Regions from separate parts of the Ensifer sp. genome, predicted to be linked through region 3. Evidence: predicted binding sites of a transcription regulator. Region 3 holds the regulator's gene; each other region holds the start of a gene.

Region 1 (6,735 bases), 1.5 Mb from region 3:
AGATTTCATGTCAACTGTGCTCGAAGCGACAACCGAAGACTTCCCGATTGCGGGCACATTCACCATTTCACGCGGCTCGAAGACCACTGCCAGCGTCGTGACGTGCCGAATCACCAGCGGCGACGCCAGCGGCTGGGGCGAATGCGTGCCATATGGCCGCTACAACGAGACCATCGCCTCGGTGCTTGCTGAAATCGCGGCCATTCGCCCACGGATCGAACAGGGTCTGACGCGTCAGGAATTACAGTCGGCAATGAAATCGGGGGCGGCACGCAACGCGGTCGATTGCGCATTGTGGGATCTGGAAGCAAAGAGAAAAGGAAAATCCGTGCATGAACTTGCCGGCATTTTCTCACCTGAAGCATTGACCACGGCCTATACGCTGTCGCTCGCCGAGCCCGATGCCATGCGCGCGCAGGCGGCACAGTATGCGCACCGCGCGCTCTTGAAGATCAAGGTCGGCACATCGGACGACGCCTCGCGCATTCGGGCCGTGCGCGAAGGCGCCCCCGAAAGCCGCATCATTCTCGATGCCAACGAAGGCTGGACGCCGGATACCCTCGCCTATCACTTCGCAATCTGCGCCGAACAGCGCATCGACCTGATCGAGCAACCATTGCCGGCCGGCAAGGATCAGGCGCTCGCCACCATCGCCCGCCCCGTTCCCGTCTGCGCCGACGAGAGCGTGCACGCGACCGGCGACCTCTCGGCCCTGGTCGACCGCTATGACGCCGTCAACATCAAGCTCGACAAGACCGGTGGCCTGACCGAAGCCCTTCGCATGCGCGATGCGGCGATGTCCCTCGGTCTGAGGGTGATGGTCGGCTGCATGGTCGGCACCTCGCTCGGCATGGCGCCGGCAATCCTGGCGGCACAGGGCGCCGACTTCGTCGACCTCGACGGCCCCCTGCTTCTGGCACGGGACCGCACGCCGGGACTACGCTACGAAGCCTCGCTGGTCTTTCCGCCCGAGCCCCGCCTCTGGGGTTGAAGACGCCAGGCCGCAATGGCAAAGCAGCAGCCGACAAAGGCAACGACCGACATCGAATAGAAGCCGTTCACCCCGTACCAGCTGTAGAGATAGCCTGACAGGAACGTGAAGATCGCCGTGAAGATGCCGGTATAGAAGAAGTAGATCCCCTGGGCCGCGGCCTCCTGCTCCTCGACGACGCGCTCCACCAGCTTTGCCTGCATGCCCGTGTGCATGATTGCGTAGGTAAAGGCATGGAAGCACTGCAGTACGAAATAGCCGGAAAAACCGAGATCCATCGGGAAAATGATCCAGCGCAAGACGGCGAGGAAACAGCCGGACAGGATCATCGCCCAGACGCTGAAACGGCGGATGATCGCCTTGGCAAAGACGAACATCGTCACCTCGGCGGCAACGCCAGCACTCCAGAGAATGCCGATCTCCGTGCCGCTATAGCCGATATGCTGCCAATAGATCGCCGAGAAGGCGAAGAGCATGGCGTGGCTGGCGTTCACCAGCGTCACGCCGATCAACAGCAGTTGCAAATCGACCTGACGCAAGGATTTCGGCGGCGGTTCGGTCAAGGCCGTGATCGGTGACGGGCGCCGGGGCCGACCGACCTTCGGCGCGGCAAAGGCCATCAGGATCGTCAGGCCAAAGCCGATCGCCATCGCCGGCAGCACCATGTCGCCGCCGAAGATACCGATCATCCAGCCGCCGAGCATGGTGGCACCGATGAAGGCGACGGATCCCCAAAGACGCATCTGCGCATAATCGAAGCCCCAGCGCCGGACGCCGGAAAGCGCGATTGCCTCGACGATCGGCACATAGGGCGAATAAACAGCCGATTGCAGCGTGTAGATGATCAGGACCGGCCAGAAGTCACGGGCGTAAAACAGCACGAAGGCCGTCGCCAGCGACAGGAAACCCGACCAGATGAGCACGATCGTGCGCTCTCCGATGCGGTCTGCGATGACGCCGGCGATCGGCGCGGTAAACACCCTGATGAACATCGGCAGCGCCAGCACGACGCCGATCTCGAAATCGCTCATCGAAAGCGTCGTCAGCCAGACCGGAAAATACGGCATGGCAAAGCCGTTGACGATCAGCGGCGCGCAGAAGAGCAAGGCGGTGCGAAGCGTGAAATAACGCGGCGGAGGGCCCACGGAAGCAGGCGCTTGGGAGGGAATCATGACGGAACCTGATGGATACCGTCCACCAATAGCATAGGCCGCCGGCAGGTCGCCATAACCTAGATTTCGCGACACGCTTGGCGTGTACCGTGCCCGCCGTCAGGCTGCGCGTTGCGTCAGCAGGTGCGCCAGCAGCCTTTCGGCTTCGGCTGTCCCCTCAGCCTCCGCCACACCGCCGCGCATCTGGTGCCAGGTGATCAGCTCCATGGTGCCGTCGTGGTGCTCGGCAATCGCCGTGCAGCTTTCGACCCAGTCGCCGGTATTGATGTACCTGATGTCGCCGATATCCTCGATAACAGCGTGGTGGATATGGCCGCAGATCACCCCTTGGGCGTCATGGCGTCTCGCCTCGTCGGCAACCACCTTCTGGAACTCGCCGATGAAGTTGACCGCGTGCTTCACCTGCAGCTTTGCCCAGGACGAGAACGACCAATAGGGCATGCCGAGCCGGCGACGAACGGCGGCAAGGCCGATGTTGATCGCGATTGCGGTGTCGTAGGCCCAGTCGCCGAGATAGGCGAGGATGCGGGCGTTGCGCACGACCACATCGAACTCGTCGCCATGCAGCACCAGATAGTTGCGGCCATCGGCGGCCTTGTGCATGTGGCGCTGCGCCACTTCGATGCCACCGAAGTGAACGCCCGGAAAATCGCGCATGAACTCGTCGTGATTGCCGGGGATATAGATGATGCGCGTGCCCTTGCGCGCCTTGCGCAGGAGCTTCTGAACCACGTCGTTGCAGTTCTGCGGCCAATACCAGCTGCGCTTCAACCGCCAGCCATCGACGATATCACCGACGAGCACGATGGTTTCGGCCTCGTGATGGCGCAGGAAGTCGATGAGAAAGTCGGTCTTGGCTGCCTTGGAGCCGAGGTGGACGTCGGAGATGAACAACGTCCTGACATGCCTTACGGAGTTGTTTTGCGGTGCCGCCATCATACCAGCCTCGTCTTGATTGCGCCTTATGGGCCCCGTCAAAACCAGACTCGTGTTTCAGGAAGATGACATGCACGCCGGCCCCTTCGTCGCACCGGCGGAAAAGAACGGTGCGAAAACTGTACGCGCCCTCCAATTCATGCCACAAGGCCACGTCCAAAAAAGAGGAATGCAGACTATGAGCACGGGCGACAAAACCAAATCCCATACCGGTCCGGCCAGCGGCGATATCGACCAGCAGGCCCTTTTCTTCCACCGTTACCCCCGCCCCGGGAAGCTCGAAATCCAGCCCACCAAGCCGCTCGGCAACCAGCGCGACCTCGCGCTTGCGTATTCGCCCGGCGTGGCCGCGCCCTGCATCGCCATTCGTGACAATCCGGAAACGGCAGCCGACTACACCGCGCGCGCCAACCTCGTTGCCGTCATCTCGAACGGCACGGCCGTGCTCGGCCTCGGCAACATCGGCCCGCTCGCCTCGAAGCCGGTGATGGAAGGCAAGGCCGTCCTCTTCAAGAAATTCGCCGGCATCGACGTCTTCGACATCGAGATCGACGCGGCCAGCATCGAACGCATGGTCGATGTCATCTCCGCACTGGAGCCGACCTTCGGCGGCATCAACCTTGAAGACATCAAGGCGCCGGAATGCTTCGAAGTCGAGCGCCAGCTGCGCGAAAAGATGCAGATCCCCGTCTTCCACGACGACCAGCATGGCACCGCGATCATTGTTGCCGCAGCCATCCTCAACGGCCTGGAACTGGCCGGCAAGGACATCGCCAAGGCGAAGATCGTCACCTCGGGTGCCGGTGCTGCTGCGCTCGCCTGTCTCAACCTGCTCGTCACGCTCGGCGCCAAGCCCGAGAACATCTGGGTGCACGACCTCGAGGGCCTCGTCTACAAGGGCCGCGAAGTCCTGATGGACCAGTGGAAATCGGTCTATGCCCAGGACAGCGATAACCGCGTGCTCGCCGACAGCATCGGCGGCGCCGATGTCTTCCTCGGCCTGTCGGCAGCGGGCGTCCTGAAACCGGAACTGCTGGTGCAGATGGCCGAAAAGCCGCTGATCATGGCGCTTGCCAACCCGACGCCCGAGATCATGCCGGAGGCGGCACGCGCGGCGCGTCCGGACGCAATGATCTGCACCGGCCGTTCGGATTTCCCCAACCAGGTCAACAACGTGCTCTGCTTCCCGCACATCTTCCGCGGTGCGCTCGACTGCGGCGCAAGCACGATCAATGAAGAAATGAAGATGGCGGCCGTGCGTGCCATCGCCGGCCTTGCACGTGAAGAGCCGTCAGATGTCGCCGCCCGCGCCTATTCCGGCGAGACGCCGGTCTTCGGTTCCGACTACCTGATCCCGTCGCCCTTCGACCAGCGCCTGATTCTCAGGATCGCGCCGGCCGTTGCCAAGGCGGCCGAGGAGAGCGGCGTTGCCACCCGTCCGATCCAGGATTACGACGCCTATCTCGACAAGCTGAACCGCTTCGTCTTCCGCTCGGGCTTCATCATGAAGCCCGTCTTTGCCGCCGCCAAGAACGCGCAGAAAAACCGCGTGATCTTCGCCGAGGGTGAAGACGAACGCGTGCTGCGTGCAGCCCAGGTGCTTCTGGAAGAGGGCACGGCCCGCCCGATCCTGATCGGCCGCCCGCAGATCATCGAGACGCGCCTGCGTCGCTACGGCCTGCGCATTCGCCCCGACGTCGACTTCGAAGTGGTCAATCCGGAGGGCGATCCGCGCTACCGCGACTATGTCGAGGATTATTTCGCCCTCGTCGGCCGCCTCGGCGTCATTCCGGAGGCCGCGCGCACGATCGTTCGTACCAACACGACCGTCATCGGCGCGCTTGCGCTCAAGCGCGGTGAAGCCGATGCGCTGATCTGCGGCGTCGAAGGACGCTACAGCAAGCATCTTCGCGATGTGTCCCAGATCATCGGCAAGCGTGAAGGCGTGCTCGATTTCTCCGCGCTCAGCCTGTTGATCTCGCAGCGCGGCGCCACGTTCTTCACCGATACCTATGTCAGCTATTGCCCGAGTGCGGAAGAAATCGCCCAGACAACCGTCATGGCCGCGCAGGAAATCCGCCGCTTCGGCATCACGCCGCACGCCGCCCTGGTCTCGCACTCGAACTTCGGCTCGCGCGATTCCGAGAGTGCGACCAAGATGCGCCAGGCGCTACAGCTCGTGCGCGAACTGGCACCGGAGCTCGAGGTCGACGGTGAAATGCACGGTGATTCGGCGATCTCCGAGGTGCTGCGCCAGCGCGTCATGCCCAACAGCACGCTGTCTGGCGAAGCCAACCTGCTGGTCTTCCCGAACCTCGACGCTGCCAACATCACGCTCGGCGTCGTCAAGACGATGACGGACAGTCTGCACGTCGGACCGATTCTGCTCGGCTCGGCGCTGCCCGCTCACATTCTGTCGCCGTCCGTCACGTCGCGCGGTGTCGTCAACATGGCAGCACTCGCTGTCGTTGAAGCCAGCCATCCAGGCTGATGGCAATTTGCGGGGCCACTTTCGCCAGTGGCCCCGCATTTCTGTGGTGATCCGGGCAACAACCGTTGTTTGTAGGATCGACAATCCACAGCAAATACGGATGACGGTTCTGGACAAAAGGTGAACCCCCAACCATTGTGGGGTTCAGGGCAAGAATCGGTGTTGTGGCATGACTGAACAACAGGCTGTCCTCGACATGCTGGAAATCCTGGAATGCGGAGGCTGTGTCGAGCCGGCCCATTTTTTTACGCTGATGCGACGTACCTTTCGCATCGCTCATCTCCTTTATCTTGAAGCTGAGCCCTATGCCGACGAGCTCAAGATCTGCCGCCTCCACCACACGTTCGGGGCCTATGCGGCGGAGCTATATCTGACGCGCGGGCTCTACCGGATCGACCCGATCCTCAAGCTGGCGCTGGGCGGCGTCAGGCCGGTGGAATGGACAACCGCGCGCCACCGCTTTCCCGAATGCGAGCCCCTTTTCAAGACGGCCGAGGAGATTGGCCTCTCCAGCGAAGGCGTCGCGCTGCCGCTGCCCTCGCCCGCCGGCCGCATGGCCCTGCTTGCGATCAACGTGAACATGTCGGCAGGTGAATGGTCGATCTACCGGCGCAACCACCTGCGCGACTTCCAGCTTGCCGCCAACCTGTTTCATGCCGGCATGCTGGAGAATGCCGCCATGACCGGCGGGCTCAACGCCCGCGACACGCGCCTCACGAGCCGCGAGACCGAGGTCCTCACCTGGTCGGCTGCCGGCAAGAGCTACTGGGAGATCGCCACCATTCTCGGCATCTCCGAGCGTACCGTGCGTTTCTTCATGACCAATGCCCGCCGCAAGCTCAACGTCGTTTCCAACACGCAAGCCGTAGCGCAGGCGGTTCGCCACGCGCTCATCCCCTCGGTTTGATCCCGGTTCAAGCCGCTCCTCCCTCGCCCTTCCGGAAACCCATCGAAATTTAGAGTAAAAAAACCGTTTACGTTACTGTCGCTTGCGACAGTTTCGCCCCTGCCGCCGGCCTGACAGCATCACGCCATCCCTTAAGAACAAGGATGGAGAAAAAGATGATCAGGATCCTCAACGGCAGGACGCGCGGACAGCACCCACAGGCCATCGACGAGATGTTCAAGCTGCGCAAGCGCGTCTT
Region 2 (6,735 bases), on a different contig from region 3:
TAGCGCTTCTCGATGCTGTTGAAGAGTGCGGCGTTCTGCGCCTTCATCTTCTTGCCGCGCGAAATGATCGTCTGGCCGCCACGCTTCTGCATGAACTGGCTAAGCGAGAGCTTGAAGCTCTTCTGGCCGCGGTCGGCGCGGATCGTTGCCTTGTTGTAGGAGACGTTTGCGAGCGCCTTGTTGAGCACAGCAGGGCTGATGCCGTTGCCGGCCGCCTCCTGCTTGAACTGCGTCATCCAGGCAGCAAAGCCGCTGCCGTCGTTGCCGCACTGTGCCGCCGAAGCGGTTGCCGGAAGCACCGCCGTTGAAATCAGGGCCGCAAGCCCAATCGCTACGCACTTTGCCGTGTGCATGAAAAACCCCGTGATTGCCCGAATCTGGTGCCGTTACAAAGATGCCAGCCTTTGCCGGCTCTGTCACCCGCCCCTCAATGGCGGAAAATACCTAACGGTTTCACGTGAATCCGATCAATTCTTCACACGGATCCGTGAAACAGCAAACCCCGCAGGCCGATAACCGGCCAGGCGGGGTGCTTATTCGTGTTTTACCGCCTGTTTGTTCAGGCGGCCTGCTTCTTGGCGCGGATCAGGCCGCGGTTGACGAGCAGCTCGGCGATCTGGATCGCGTTCAGTGCAGCACCCTTGCGCAGGTTGTCGGAGACGACCCAGATGTTGAGACCGTTTTCGACCGTTGCGTCTTCGCGGATGCGCGAGATGTAGGTCGCGTCTTCGCCGGCGCATTCGTAAGGCGTGACGTAGCCGCCATTCTCGTGCTTGTCGACAACCAGGCAGCCCGGCGCTTCGCGCAGGATATCGCGCGCCTCGTCAGCGGTGATCTCGTTTTCGAACTCGATGTTGACCGATTCCGAATGGCCGATGAAGACCGGGACGCGCACGGCCGTGCAGGTCACCTTGATCTTCGGGTCGAGCATCTTCTTGGTCTCGGCCAGAACCTTCCACTCTTCCTTCGTGTAGCCGTCTTCCATGAAGACGTCGATGTGCGGAATGACGTTGAAGGCGATGCGCTTGGTGAACTTCTTCGATTCGATCGGGTCGGCGACGAAGACCGCACGCGTCTGGTTGAAAAGTTCGTCCATGCCGTCCTTGCCGGCGCCGGAAACCGACTGGTAGGTCGAGACGACGACGCGCTTGATCTTGGCGTGGTCGTGCAACGGCTTCAGCGCAACGACGAGCTGCGCGGTCGAGCAATTCGGGTTGGCGATGATGTTCTTCTTGGTGAAGAGCGAGATCGCATCCGGGTTCACTTCCGGAACGATCAGCGGAACTTCGGAATCGTAGCGCCAGGCCGAGGAGTTGTCGATGACGACGCAACCCTGCTGGCCGATCTTCGGCGAATACTTCAGCGAAACCGCGCCACCGGCCGACATCAGGCAGATGTCGGTGTCGGAGAAATCGTAGTTCTCGAGGTTCTTGACCTTGAGCGTCTTGTCGCCGAAGGAAACTTCCGTGCCCTGGGAACGGGCGGAAGCAAGGGCAACCACCTCATCGGCCGGAAAGCCGCGCTCCGAAAGGATGTTCAGCATCTCCCGGCCGACATTGCCGGTAGCGCCTGCGACTGCAATCTTGAAACCCATGATCTAAGCTCTCTTTTCTGTCTCTCCTCGTCGGGTGGAGGGGGAAACCGCGCGATCCGCCGCGAGGGTTCCTGTCCCCGGCCAAACCGGGGAGAGAGCGGAGGGCCAGAGACGTCAGACGGTTTTCGTCGTCGTTTTGGCCGTTGTTTTGAAGGAAGCTGGGAAACGCATATCCAGCCCGGCGATTTCTGCCAGGATGCAGCTGTCAGCGAAGTTATGTTCGCGGCGAAGCATGGAATGCCTTCCTTTCCGAGGCTCGTCATAATTGTTTCTATCGGCGAGTCAAGCGCGGGATGCCTGGGTCGCCGCAAACGTGATCGCAATGTCATGTCGCTGTCATGGCCGGGCGTTAGGACCGCGCCATCCGACACCTCGAAGGGACGATTGCCATGCGCACGCTTCTTGCCACCCTCCTAGCCACGACGGTTCTGGCCTTCACGGCCCAGGCCGCGGATGTCTATCCCATTGATCGCGCGACAATTCTTGCCGGATCGCCGTTCGACTTCAAGGTCGAGCTCAAGGGTGCCGTCACGGCGGAAGACATCAAGGTGACCGTCAATGGCGAAGACTACAAGGCCGCGCTCGGCTCCGAGGCCAGCTATGTCGCCATGGAAAAGGGCAAAGAAGACAAGGAACTCGGTTCGGCCCTGCTCTTGCGCAACGCCGTCATCGGCGCGCCCGGCAGCTACAAGGTCGAAGTAACCGCCGGCGAACAGACGAAAACCGTGACCTGGGATGTCTTTGCCACGGCCGAGCAGCCGAAGGCGAAGAACGTTATCTTCCTGCTTGGCGACGGCCTTTCGGTCGCCCATCGCACCGCCGCCCGCATCATGTCGAAGGGCATGACTGAGGGTAAGGCCAATGGCCGCCTCAACATGGACGATCTTGAGCGCATGGCCTTCATCGGCACATCGGCTACCAACTCGATCGACACCGACAGCGCCAACACGATGTCGGCCTACATGACCGGCCACAAGACCGTGATCAATGCCGTCGGCGTCTATGGCGACCGCACCCCCGACAGCCTCGACGATCCGCGCGTCGAGACCATCGCCGAGGCGCTGCGCCGCCAGACGCAGAAGTCGATCGGCCTCGTCACCACCTCGGAAATCGAGGATGCGACGCCGGCCGCCGTCGTCTCTCATACGCGCAACCGCAACGACAAGGCCGAAATCGTCGGCATGATCTACGACGTCAAGCCGGAGGTCATTCTCGGCGGCGGCTCGGCCTATTTCCTCGGCAAGGAGACGCCCGGCTCCAAGCGCAAGGACAATCAGGACTACATCAAGCTCTTCCAGGACGCCGGCTACGCGCTGGCCACCGACAAGACCGAGCTGGCCGCGGCGCCCGCCGACGGCAAGCTTCTCGGCCTGTTCCACACCGGCAACATGGACGTGACGCTCGACCGTGAGTTCCTGAAGAAGGGTACCGCCGAAAAATTCCCGGGTCAGCCCGGCCTCGTCGAAATGACCAAGACGGCGCTCGACCGGCTTTCGAAGAACGAAAACGGCTTCTTCCTGATGGTGGAAGGTGCCTCGATCGACAAGATGAGCCACCCGCTCGACATGGAGCGTGCCGTGGTCGAGACCATCGAGTTCGACCAGGCGATCGGCGTTGCCCGCGAATTTGCGAAGAACAATCCGGATACGCTGATCGTCGTCACCGGCGACCATACCCACGGCGTCTCGCTGCTCGGCATCATCGACGACACGGTCGAGGGCAAGGAAGGCCGGGACAAGGTCAAGACCGGGTCTTCGGCGGGCTTCCCGAACTACACCGACGAGAACAAGGACGGCTTCCCCGACAAGATCGACGCCCGCCGCCGCCTCGCGATGTTCGTCTCCAACTTCCCCGACTATTACGAAACCTTCAGCCCCAAGCTGGACGGTCCGTTCGAACCGGCGGTGAAGAACGAGAAGGACGAGTATGTCGCCAACGAAGCCTACAAGGACATGCCGGGCGCAGTCCTGCGCGTCGGCATCCTGCCGAAGGACGAGAGCACCGGCCAGCACACGGTCGATGACGTCGTGCTGCAGTCGGAAGGTCCTGGCAGCGAGGGCTTCCGGGGTTACATGGAGCAGAGCGACGTCTACCGCGTGCTCGTCGACGCACTTGCTCTCGGCGTGAAACAGACCAACTGATCGCCTGAGACGTGCCTTCTCCCCGCAACAGGGGAGAAGGCTTCCCATGACGCTTTTCCGGCCCCGCGTTCCTGCGTTGCCGGGACACCGATGGCGACGAGACGATGCCCATAGCCACCCCCATCTCCATAAGCCGACGTGCACTCTTTGGCCTCATCGCCGGCGCGTCCGTTGCCGCCAAGGGACGCATGGCGCTCGCGGATGCCAGCCTCACCTTCGACGAACTCTATGGCAAGGTGAGCGTGCTCGGCCTTGAGTTTTCACAGAAGGTGAAGAGCCTTGCCGGCCAGGAGGTGCGCATGCGCGGCTTCATGGCGCCGCCGTTGAAAGCCGAGGCGGCGTTCTTCGTGCTGACGGAAATTCCGATGGCGCTCTGCCCGTTCTGTTCGTCGGATTCCGACTGGCCAGACAACATCGTCGTCGTCTATCTCGGCGAGAAACAGACCTTCGTGCCGCCCGGCCAGGCGATCGAGGTGCGCGGCACGCTGGAGGTCGGCTCGTGGACCGACCCGGAGACCGGCTTCGTCAGCCTGTTGCGCCTGCGCTCTTCGCAGTTCTACACGGTCTAGCCGATGCTCGGTCTTCAGCTGCAAGGGATCGACATACGCTTTCCCGGACTGGCCGCCCCTGCCCTTGCGATCGAAAGTCTGACACTTGCAGCGGGCAGCCGCGTGGCGCTCATTGGCGCATCCGGATCCGGCAAGAGCACATTGATCAGCATCCTGACCGGGCTGGAACGGGTCGGGCAGGGTCGCATCCTCTGGGATGACGTCGATATCTGCGCGCTCTCCGAAGGCAGGCGCGATCGCTGGCGCGGCGCCAATATCGGCCTCGTCCTGCAGGATTTTCATCTTTTCCCCGGACTGAGCGCGCTCGAAAACGTTCTGTTGCCGGCAAGGCTTTCCGGCGCCATGGCCCGTGACATCGGCGCGCGTGCGCGGGATCTGCTGCTTCGCGTCGGGCTCATCCGGCCGACCCAGATGATCGAAACCATGTCGCGCGGCGAGATGCAGCGCGTGGCCATTGCCCGGGCACTGCTGCGCCGACCGGGCGTGGTCATCGCCGACGAGCCGACCGCCAGCCTCGACAGCGAGGCGGGCGCCGCCGTCGGCGAGCTGCTGCTCGAACTTTCCCGCGAAAGCGGCTGTACGCTTTTGGTCGCGACGCACGACCTCTCGCTGGCGCAACGCCTGGACCGCCGCCTCCGGCTTGCCGGCGGGCGCATTGTCGACGACGGCCCGATCTTGGAGCGAGCAGCATGATCGGTTTCATCCTGGCGGACCTGCGGCGTCTGTGGGCCGGGTCGCTCGTCGTCGTTCTCCTGGTGGCGCTGGCAACAGCGCTCGGTGTCGCCGTTACCCTGCAGGAGCGTGCGCTCCGGCTCGGCAGCGCCCGCGCCGCTGACAAGTTCGATCTGGTGATCGGCGCCCCCGGCAGCGAGACGCAGCTTATTCTTTCCTCGATCTTCCTGCAGCCCTGGCCGTTGCCGTTGATGGACGGCACGGTCCTCTCTCGCCTTCTTGCCGACCCGCGCGTCGCTTCCGCAGCCCCCGTCGGCTTCGGCGACAGTTTTGGCGGCTATCCGGTCGTCGGCACGTCCACCGGGCTGGTTCATCAGCTCGAAGTGCTGGCCGAGGGCCGTGTCTTCGCAGCGCTCGGCGAGGCGGTCGCCGGATCTGCAGTCGATCTGCCGATCGGTTATGCGGTCAAGCCGACCCACGGGCTTGCCGAGCTTGGCGGCCACGCCCATACGGAGCTTGCCTATCGCATCGTCGGGCGGCTCGAACCAACCGGCACCGCCTGGGACCGGGCCATTCTGGTCCCGATGCAGGCTGTCTGGGCGCTGCACGGAATGGAAGCGGAGCCTGGCGCTGATGGCCATCACGCCCATGACCATGGCCATGACGAGGCTGCCTCCGGTGCAAAAGCCGGCCATGCGCCCATCGATGCGGATGCGGCGCTGAGCGAGGACTGGGGCAAGGTCCCGCCCGGCCTGCCGGCCATCCTCGTCAAGCCGAAATCGATCGCCGATGCCTACAAGCTCCGGCAGGAGTATCGCGACACCGCGACACTGGCGGTTTTTCCAGGAGAAGTGCTGACGAACCTCTATGTCACGCTCGGCGATGCCAAGCGGGTGCTCGTCGCGGTCACCACGGGCGCCCAGGTTCTGGTGGCCGCCGCGATCCTGCTCGTCACCATCCTGCATGTTGGCCAGCGCCGGCGGCAGATCGGAGCGCTTCGCGCCTTCGGTGCGCCGCGCAGGGCGGTGTTCGTCATTGTCTGGAGCGAGCTTTTCGCGCTCGTCGCCGCGGGCGTGCTCATCGGTTTTTCGCTCGGCTTCGGCGCTGCGAAATTCATAGCCGGATATCTTTCCGGCGAGAGCGGCGTGGCCATGCCGGTCGTCTTTGCTGCCGGCGACGGATTGCTCATGTCGCTCATCCTGGCTTTTGCCGCCATCCTTGCCGTTCTTCCGGCTGTTCTCGCCTACCGTCAATCGCCGGCCGCAGCACTTCGCGCCTGAGAACCCAAGGGTTTCTTAGACGAAAGTCATAAGCCGAAAGCATCCCTGCCTAGGGGGCCTCTTTTCTGACATCCTGTGATCAGGCGCACCACGTTCGGACGTTCTTGGGAGGAATGTCCGAGCCAGCCAATGGGCGCTCCAATGGGCTGTTTTGGAGTGGAGGATAAACAAAATGGCAAATGTCGCGACTGCGGACGACGCAAAAACGCGTCCGATGACCGGCGAGGAGAAGAAGGTCATCTTCGCTTCGTCGCTTGGTACCGTGTTCGAATGGTACGATTTCTATCTTTACGGTTCGCTCGCCGTCTATATCGGCGCGACCTTCTTCAGTTCCTATCCGGAAACGACGCGAAACATCTTCGCGCTTCTGGCGTTTGCCGCGGGCTTCCTGGTTCGCCCGTTCGGCGCTCTGGTCTTCGGTCGCCTCGGTGACCTTGTCGGCCGCAAATACACCTTCCTCGTGACGATCCTGATCATGG
Region 3 (6,735 bases):
ATTGCCGCGCCTGTCTATATCGATGCCAGCACCCGGGCGGCCTTGCCTGACACGGTACAGTCGCAGGGCGGCGCCACCGTCGAGCTGGCGCTCGGCCAGGTCAAGTCGGTAGCCGGCGGCCTGAAGCGGCTAACGGCCGAAGAGGTGTCGGCGCTCGAAAGCGGTTCGGCCAATCTTCGCTCGACGCTTGCTGCCAAGGGCGTGGCCCTTGCCGGCGAAGGCGAGCCCTACATGATCGCGGCCGCGCAGCATTTCAACGCGATGAGCGTCACCAATCGCTGGCTGATGAGCGCCATCGTGCTGCTGATCGCCGTTGCCGGCGGCGCCTATGCCATTCGCAACATCGCCACCCGCTTCCGCGCCCGCAATCAGGTCGAGCGGGTCATGCTCGGCTCGCTGATCGTCGCGTCCTCGATCGCCATCCTGACCACGGTCGGCATCATCGCTTCGATGCTGTCGGAGGCCGGCCGCTTCTTCACGATGGTTTCGCCCTTCGAATTCTTCTTCGGAACGGTCTGGGATCCGCGGTTTGCGGCTGCGGGCAGCGGTGGCTCCTCCGGTCAGTTCGGCCTGATCCCGCTTCTCGCGGGCACGCTCTATATCGCCTTCGTCGCCATGCTGTTCGCCGTGCCGATCGGTCTGTTTGCAGCCATCTACATGGCGGAATACGCAAGCCCGCGCCTTCGTTCCACGGCAAAGCCGCTGCTCGAGGTGCTCGCCGGCATCCCGACCATCGTCTACGGCTTCTTCGCGCTGGTGACCGTCGGCCCGTTCCTGCGCGATATCTCCGCCCAGCTGAATGGTCTCGTCACCGGCAACTATCAGAACTTCATTCAGGCGCAGAGCGTTTTGACCGCCGGCATCGTCATGGGCATCATGCTGATCCCGTTCGTGTCCTCGCTGTCGGACGACATCATCACCCAGGTGCCGCGGGCACTGCGTGACGGTTCGCTCGGTCTTGGCGCCACCCGCTCCGAGACGGTCAAGAAGGTCATCCTTCCCGCGGCCCTTCCTGGCATCGTCGGCGCTCTTCTCCTGACCGCCTCGCGCGCCGTCGGCGAGACGATGATCGTCGTGCTTGCCGCCGGTGTCGCCGCCCGCATGCAGATCAATCCTTTCGAACCGATGACCACGGTGACCGTGAAGATCGTCAACCAGCTGACGGGCGACCTCGAGTTCACATCGCCGCAGACGCTGGTGGCCTTCGCGCTCGGCATCACGCTCTTCGTCATCACGCTCGGCCTCAACATCTATGCGCTCTACATCGTGCGCAAATATCGGGAACAGTACGAATGACCGACATCGCTTCCCCGACCGTCCGGATCTCCGCCCGTCCCGCCTCCGCCAAGCGCGATATCGGTATCAAGCGCCGCTACGCGGCCGAGCGCCGGTTCCGCATCTATGGCATCAGCGCCATCAGCCTCGGCCTGTTCTTCCTCGCTCTGTTGCTGTGGACGGTGTTTTCCAACGGTTACACCGCGTTCCAGCAGACGACGATCACGCTGCCGATCGAATTCACCGAAAAGGTCATCGACCCCAAGGGTGAACGCGCGACCGACGGCAAGGTGCTGATGACGGCCAATTATCCGCTTCTGGTGCGCGATGCGCTGATCAAGCAGCTCGGCATCGATCCGAGCAAGCGTCCGCTGGTCAAGCAGGCAACCGATATGGTGTCGGCAAGCTCCCGCACGTTGCTGCGCGACATCGTCGTCGCCGACCCCTCGGTCATCGGCAAGACGATACCGGTGACGCTGCTCGCGGAAGCCAATGTGGATTCTGCCTTCAAGGGTCAGATCGACCTCTCGGTCGACCAGAGCAAGCGCAAGGTCAAGGACCAGCAGGTCACCTGGATGAACGACATGGCGAGTGCCGGCGTCCTGACCAAGAGCTTCAACACCGGTATCTTCACCTTTGGCGCATCGAGCCGTCCGGAGGCGTCCGGCGTCGGTGTTGCAGCCCTCGGCTCGCTGTTCATGATGCTGATCGTGCTGGTGCTGGCGTTGCCGATCGGCGTTGCCGCCTCGATCTACCTCGAGGAGTTCGCACCGAAGAACCGGCTGACCGACCTGATCGAGGTCAACATCAACAATCTCGCCGCCGTTCCCTCGATCGTCTACGGTCTCCTGGGCTTGGCCGTGTTCATCAACTTTGCCGGCATGCCGCGTTCGGCCGCTCTCGTCGGTGGCCTGGTGCTGACCCTGATGACGCTGCCGACGATCATCATCGCTACCCGCGCGGCACTGAAGGCGGTGCCGCCGTCGATCCGCTCGGCAGCGCTCGGTCTCGGTGCCTCGAAGATGCAGACCATCTTCCACCACGTCCTGCCGCTGGCGATGCCGGGCATCCTGACCGGGACGATCATCGGTCTCGCGCACGCGCTCGGCGAAACCGCGCCGCTGCTTCTCATCGGCATGGTCGCCTTCGTCGTCGACTATCCCGGCTCGCCGATGGAGCCGTCGACGGCGCTGCCGGTACAGATCTATATGTGGGCCAACGAAGCGGAACGCGCCTTCGTCGAGCGTACCTCCGGCGCGATCATCATTCTTCTCATCTTCCTCGTCGTCATGAACCTTGGCGCCATTCTGTTGCGACGTCGCTTTGAGCGCCGTTGGTAGTGAGGTAATTACTATGAACATCATGTCAGAAGCAGCAGTCGAGAAAGCCCTGGATCAGAAAATGAACACGGTTCCCTACAAGATGATCGGCAAGGATGTGTCGGTCTACTACGGCGAGAAGCGCGCGCTTTTCGACGTCAACCTCAACATCCGCGAAAATACGGTGACCGCGCTGATCGGCCCTTCGGGCTGCGGCAAGTCGACCTTTCTGCGCACGCTGAACCGCATGAACGACACCATCGAGAACTGCCGCGTCACCGGCAAGATCACGCTCGATGAAGACGATGTCTACGATCCGGCCATCGACGTCGTCGAGCTGCGCGCCCGCGTCGGCATGGTGTTCCAGAAGCCGAACCCGTTCCCGAAGTCGATCTACGACAACGTCGCCTACGGCCCGCGCATTCACGGTCTCGCCCGCACGAAGTCCGAGTTCGACGACGTGGTCGAGACCAGCCTGCAGAAGGCGGGCCTCTGGAACGAGGTGAAGGATCGCCTGCATGAGCCGGGCACCGGCTTGTCCGGCGGCCAGCAGCAGCGCCTTTGCATCGCCCGTGCGGTTGCCGTCAGCCCGGAAGTGATCCTGATGGACGAGCCCTGTTCGGCGCTCGACCCGATTGCGACGGCGAAGGTCGAGGAGCTGATCCACGAGCTGCGCAGCAACTTCACGATTGTCATCGTCACCCACTCGATGCAGCAGGCAGCGCGCGTGTCGCAGCGCACCGCCATGTTCCACCTCGGCAATCTCGTCGAGGAGAACGACACCGACAAGATGTTCACCAATCCGGATGACCAGCGTACCCAGGACTACATCATGGGTCGCTTCGGCTGATCGCCGAAGCTCGCCCCCACCCTGTTTCCTGAACGCGCCCGCAAGGATCAAAGATTATGTCCATGCACATAATGTCCGCCTATGACGAAGAACTGAAATACCTGACGCGCCGCATCTCCGAGATGGGCGGCATTGCCGAGCAGATGGTGGGCGAGTCCGTCCGCGCGCTCGTCAATTCCGATCTCGCGCTGGCGCAGAAGGTCATCTCCGACGACACCATCCTTGATGAAGCCGAGCGCCAGATCGGCGAAAAAGCGATCATCACCATTGCCAAGCGCCAGCCGGTGGCCGCGGACCTGCGCGAAATCATGGGGTCGATCCGCATCGCATCCGATCTGGAGCGCGTCGGCGACCTCGGCAAGAACAACGCCAAGCGCGTGATCGCCGTTGCCGGCTCGGGCATCCCGCGCAAGCTGGCCCGCGGCCTCGAGCATCTGGCCGAGCTTGCGCTGGTGCAGTTGAAGGAAGTGCTCGACGTCTATGCCTCCCGCTCGCCGGAGAAGGCCAACAGCATCCGCGAGCGCGACGAGGAGATCGATGCGATCTACACCTCGCTGTTCCGCGAGCTGCTCACCTACATGATGGAAGATCCGCGCAACATCACGCCCTGCACGCACCTTCTGTTCTGCGCCAAGAACATCGAGCGCATCGGCGACCATGCCACCAACATCGCCGAGACGATCTATTACATGGCGACGGGCGCGCAGCCGGAAGGCGAACGTCCAAAGGACGACAATACGTCGACGCTGGGCGCCGTAAAGGACTAGAGCGCCGTGCGTTCTCAGGAACGCACAAAGGACGCTCCAGCACTTTAATTCTGGAGCATCTTACTGCCCTCGAGTGAAACCACCTGAAGGCAGGATGCTCTGGGCCAGGATAAGTTCGAGTGCCTGCATGTAAACTTCATCCGGTCGCAATTTCGGTTGCGGCCCTGCCTTGTTGCGCCTGTAGCCAACCGTTTTCGCGCATGTCTTTGAAAGCGCGCGGAAGGCTTCAGATGCTGTATGTTCGAGCATCTCCCGGCGTTCGATCGAACACGGGATGCTCTGGGTAAGGAGACGTTACCTGATGCTGCCGAAAATCGCCGTTGTCGAAGACGAAGAGGCCCTGAGCGTCCTCTTGCGATATAACCTTGAAGCCGAGGGCTTCGATGTCGATACGATCCTGCGCGGCGACGAGGCCGAGATCCGCTTGCAAGAGCGCCTGCCGGATCTCCTGATCCTCGACTGGATGCTGCCGGGGGTCTCCGGCATCGAGCTTTGCCGCCGGCTTCGCCAGCGCCCGGAAACCGAGCGACTGCCGATCATCATGCTGACGGCGCGGGGCGAAGAGAGCGAGCGGGTTCGCGGCCTTGCCACCGGCGCCGACGATTATGTCGTCAAGCCGTTCTCTACGCCGGAGCTGATGGCGCGGGTCAAGGCGATGCTGCGCCGTGCCAAGCCGGAGGTTCTCTCGACGCTGCTTCGCTGCGGCGATATCGAGCTCGATCGCGAGACGCACCGTGTGCATCGCCGCACCCGCGAAGTCCGCCTCGGCCCGACGGAATTCCGCCTGCTCGAATTCCTGATGTCGTCGCCGGGCCGGGTGTTTTCGCGCTCGCAGCTGCTGGACGGCGTCTGGGGCCACGATATCTATGTCGACGAGCGCACCGTCGACGTGCATGTCGGCCGCCTGCGCAAGGCGCTGAATTTCTCGAGCATGCCGGATGTGATCCGCACCGTTCGCGGTGCCGGCTACTCGCTCGAAAGCTGAGCCGGCCAATCGGTAGGCAATAAAAAAGGGGCCGGTCGGCCCCTTTTTCTGTACGTGTCTTCGCTCACCTCAGCGTGCGCGGCGGCGCTCGGCGGACGGCTGGTAGGCAAGCCTCGCGTGAAATGTGCAGTAGGGCGAAGCTTCCGGGGAATCGTTGCCGCAGAAATGGAATTCCTCCTTCAGCGGGTCGCCGATCGGCCATTTGCAGGTGCGCTCGGTCAGCTGCGTCAGTTCCAGGCGGCGCGACATCGGCACGACCACATCGGTCTGGACGTGGAAGTCCTGTTCGGCGACGAGATCGACTTCGACCTCTTCCTTGAGGACAAGGGCGCCAGCCGGGCGGGTAACCGTGCGGGTGGTGACGCGCGAGGCGAAGTTCGGGGCGCGCGGCGCCGATGTGGCCGGGCGCGGCTTCGGCCGGGTCGCAGCTGCGGTGCCACCAGCCTTGGCCCTGCCGGGCAGGCTCAGCCGGTGAACCTTGCCGATGACCGCATTGCGGCTGACGCCGCCGAGCTGTGCCGCGATCTGGCTCGCGCTCAGGCCCTCGGACCAAAGCTTCTTCAGTTTCTCCACCCGCTCGTCAGTCCAGTTCATTTCTGCACTCTCCGTTCTCAGCGTTGGCGATGACAGAATCTTTCACCACGCTCCGGCAAGGTTCCGGAGCTGCAACGCGATAACACTTTTGGTGACTAGGTCCGCCGCATGCGTCTAGTAATTGAACGTTAACCTACTGACCGCCGGACTCCGTGGCAAGAGTCCGCGGAATCGCGCCGAATCGATTTCTTGGTTTTCCCCAACTTGCTCGGCGGGCGTTGTATTTTTGCAAGCCCCGCCGAGACGATTTTTTCGTCGCACGGATGAGGGTCGTGCGACCGCACTGCAAGGCTTGGTTTTGTTGACATTGCGCTGCGAAATGGGAATAGTGCCTGCGCCGCCGCAAGGCGGCATTTTTAATTTTTGCCGCGCCCAACATCGCGCGCGGACCGATGCCGATAGCAATGAAGGAGAGGCTCGCCATGACTGCAACCACGCCGCTTTACGACACCTACATGCGTGCGCCGTTGCGTTTCGAGCGAGGAGAGGGCGTCTGGTTGATTGCCGAAGACGGCACGCGCTATCTCGACTTCGCTGCAGGCGTTGCCGTCAATTCGCTCGGTCACGCGCATCCGCATCTGGTCGAGGCGCTGAAGGCGCAGGCCGAGAAGGTCTGGCACCTGTCGAACCTCTATGAGGTTCCGGGCCAGGAGAGCCTGGCGCGCCGGCTGTCGGCCGTGACGTTCGCCGACCGTGTGTTCTTCACCAATTCGGGCGCCGAAGCGCTCGAATGCGCAATCAAGACTGCCCGCCGCTACCATTATGCCAAGGGCAATCCGGAGAAGTTCCACGTCATCACCTTCGAGGGCGCATTCCACGGGCGCACGATCGCCACCGTCGCTGCCGGCGGCCAGCAGAAGTACATCGAAGGTTTTGGCCCGAAGGCGCCTGGTTTCTATCAGGTTCCCTTCGGCGACATCGCAGCCGTCAAGGACGCGATCACCG

Evidence for each region. The regulator PhoB, encoded in region 3, activates phosphate uptake and scavenging genes when phosphate is short. The targets are predictions, from matches to a motif close to TGTCATNNANCTGTCAT.
Region 1: a site for PhoB is predicted at 3,154-3,170, ahead of RTP54_RS09430 (UDP-2,3-diacylglucosamine diphosphatase). Genes of this name have one in related genera too.
Region 2: a site for PhoB is predicted at 1,918-1,934, ahead of RTP54_RS28730 (alkaline phosphatase). Genes of this name have one in related genera too.

Annotation. Positions count from the first base shown of each region.
Region 1 is NZ_DALZXU010000001.1:1,938,823-1,945,557, forward strand. Features, by position in the region: gene dgcA (N-acetyl-D-Glu racemase DgcA) at 8-991, shown strand; gene RTP54_RS09425 (MFS transporter) at 943-2,163, opposite strand; gene RTP54_RS09430 (UDP-2,3-diacylglucosamine diphosphatase) at 2,263-3,102, opposite strand; gene RTP54_RS09435 (NADP-dependent malic enzyme) at 3,278-5,590, shown strand; gene RTP54_RS09440 (helix-turn-helix transcriptional regulator) at 5,760-6,497, shown strand; gene RTP54_RS09445 (acyl-homoserine-lactone synthase) at 6,653-6,735, shown strand, end outside.
Region 2 is NZ_DALZXU010000012.1:2,661-9,395, reverse strand. Features, by position in the region: gene RTP54_RS28740 (lytic transglycosylase domain-containing protein) at 1-353, opposite strand, end outside; gene RTP54_RS28735 (aspartate-semialdehyde dehydrogenase) at 560-1,594, opposite strand; gene RTP54_RS28730 (alkaline phosphatase) at 1,984-3,735, shown strand; gene RTP54_RS28725 (hypothetical protein) at 3,840-4,304, shown strand; gene RTP54_RS28720 (ABC transporter ATP-binding protein) at 4,308-4,997, shown strand; gene RTP54_RS28715 (ABC transporter permease) at 4,994-6,256, shown strand; gene RTP54_RS28710 (MFS transporter) at 6,429-6,735, shown strand, end outside.
Region 3 is NZ_DALZXU010000001.1:468,883-475,617, forward strand. Features, by position in the region: gene pstC (phosphate ABC transporter permease subunit PstC) at 1-1,296, shown strand, start outside; gene pstA (phosphate ABC transporter permease PstA) at 1,293-2,615, shown strand; gene pstB (phosphate ABC transporter ATP-binding protein PstB) at 2,629-3,444, shown strand; gene phoU (phosphate signaling complex protein PhoU) at 3,498-4,211, shown strand; gene phoB (phosphate regulon transcriptional regulator PhoB) at 4,513-5,196, shown strand; gene RTP54_RS02315 (GcrA family cell cycle regulator) at 5,266-5,790, opposite strand; gene RTP54_RS02320 (hypothetical protein) at 5,924-6,214, opposite strand; gene RTP54_RS02325 (aspartate aminotransferase family protein) at 6,213-6,735, shown strand, end outside.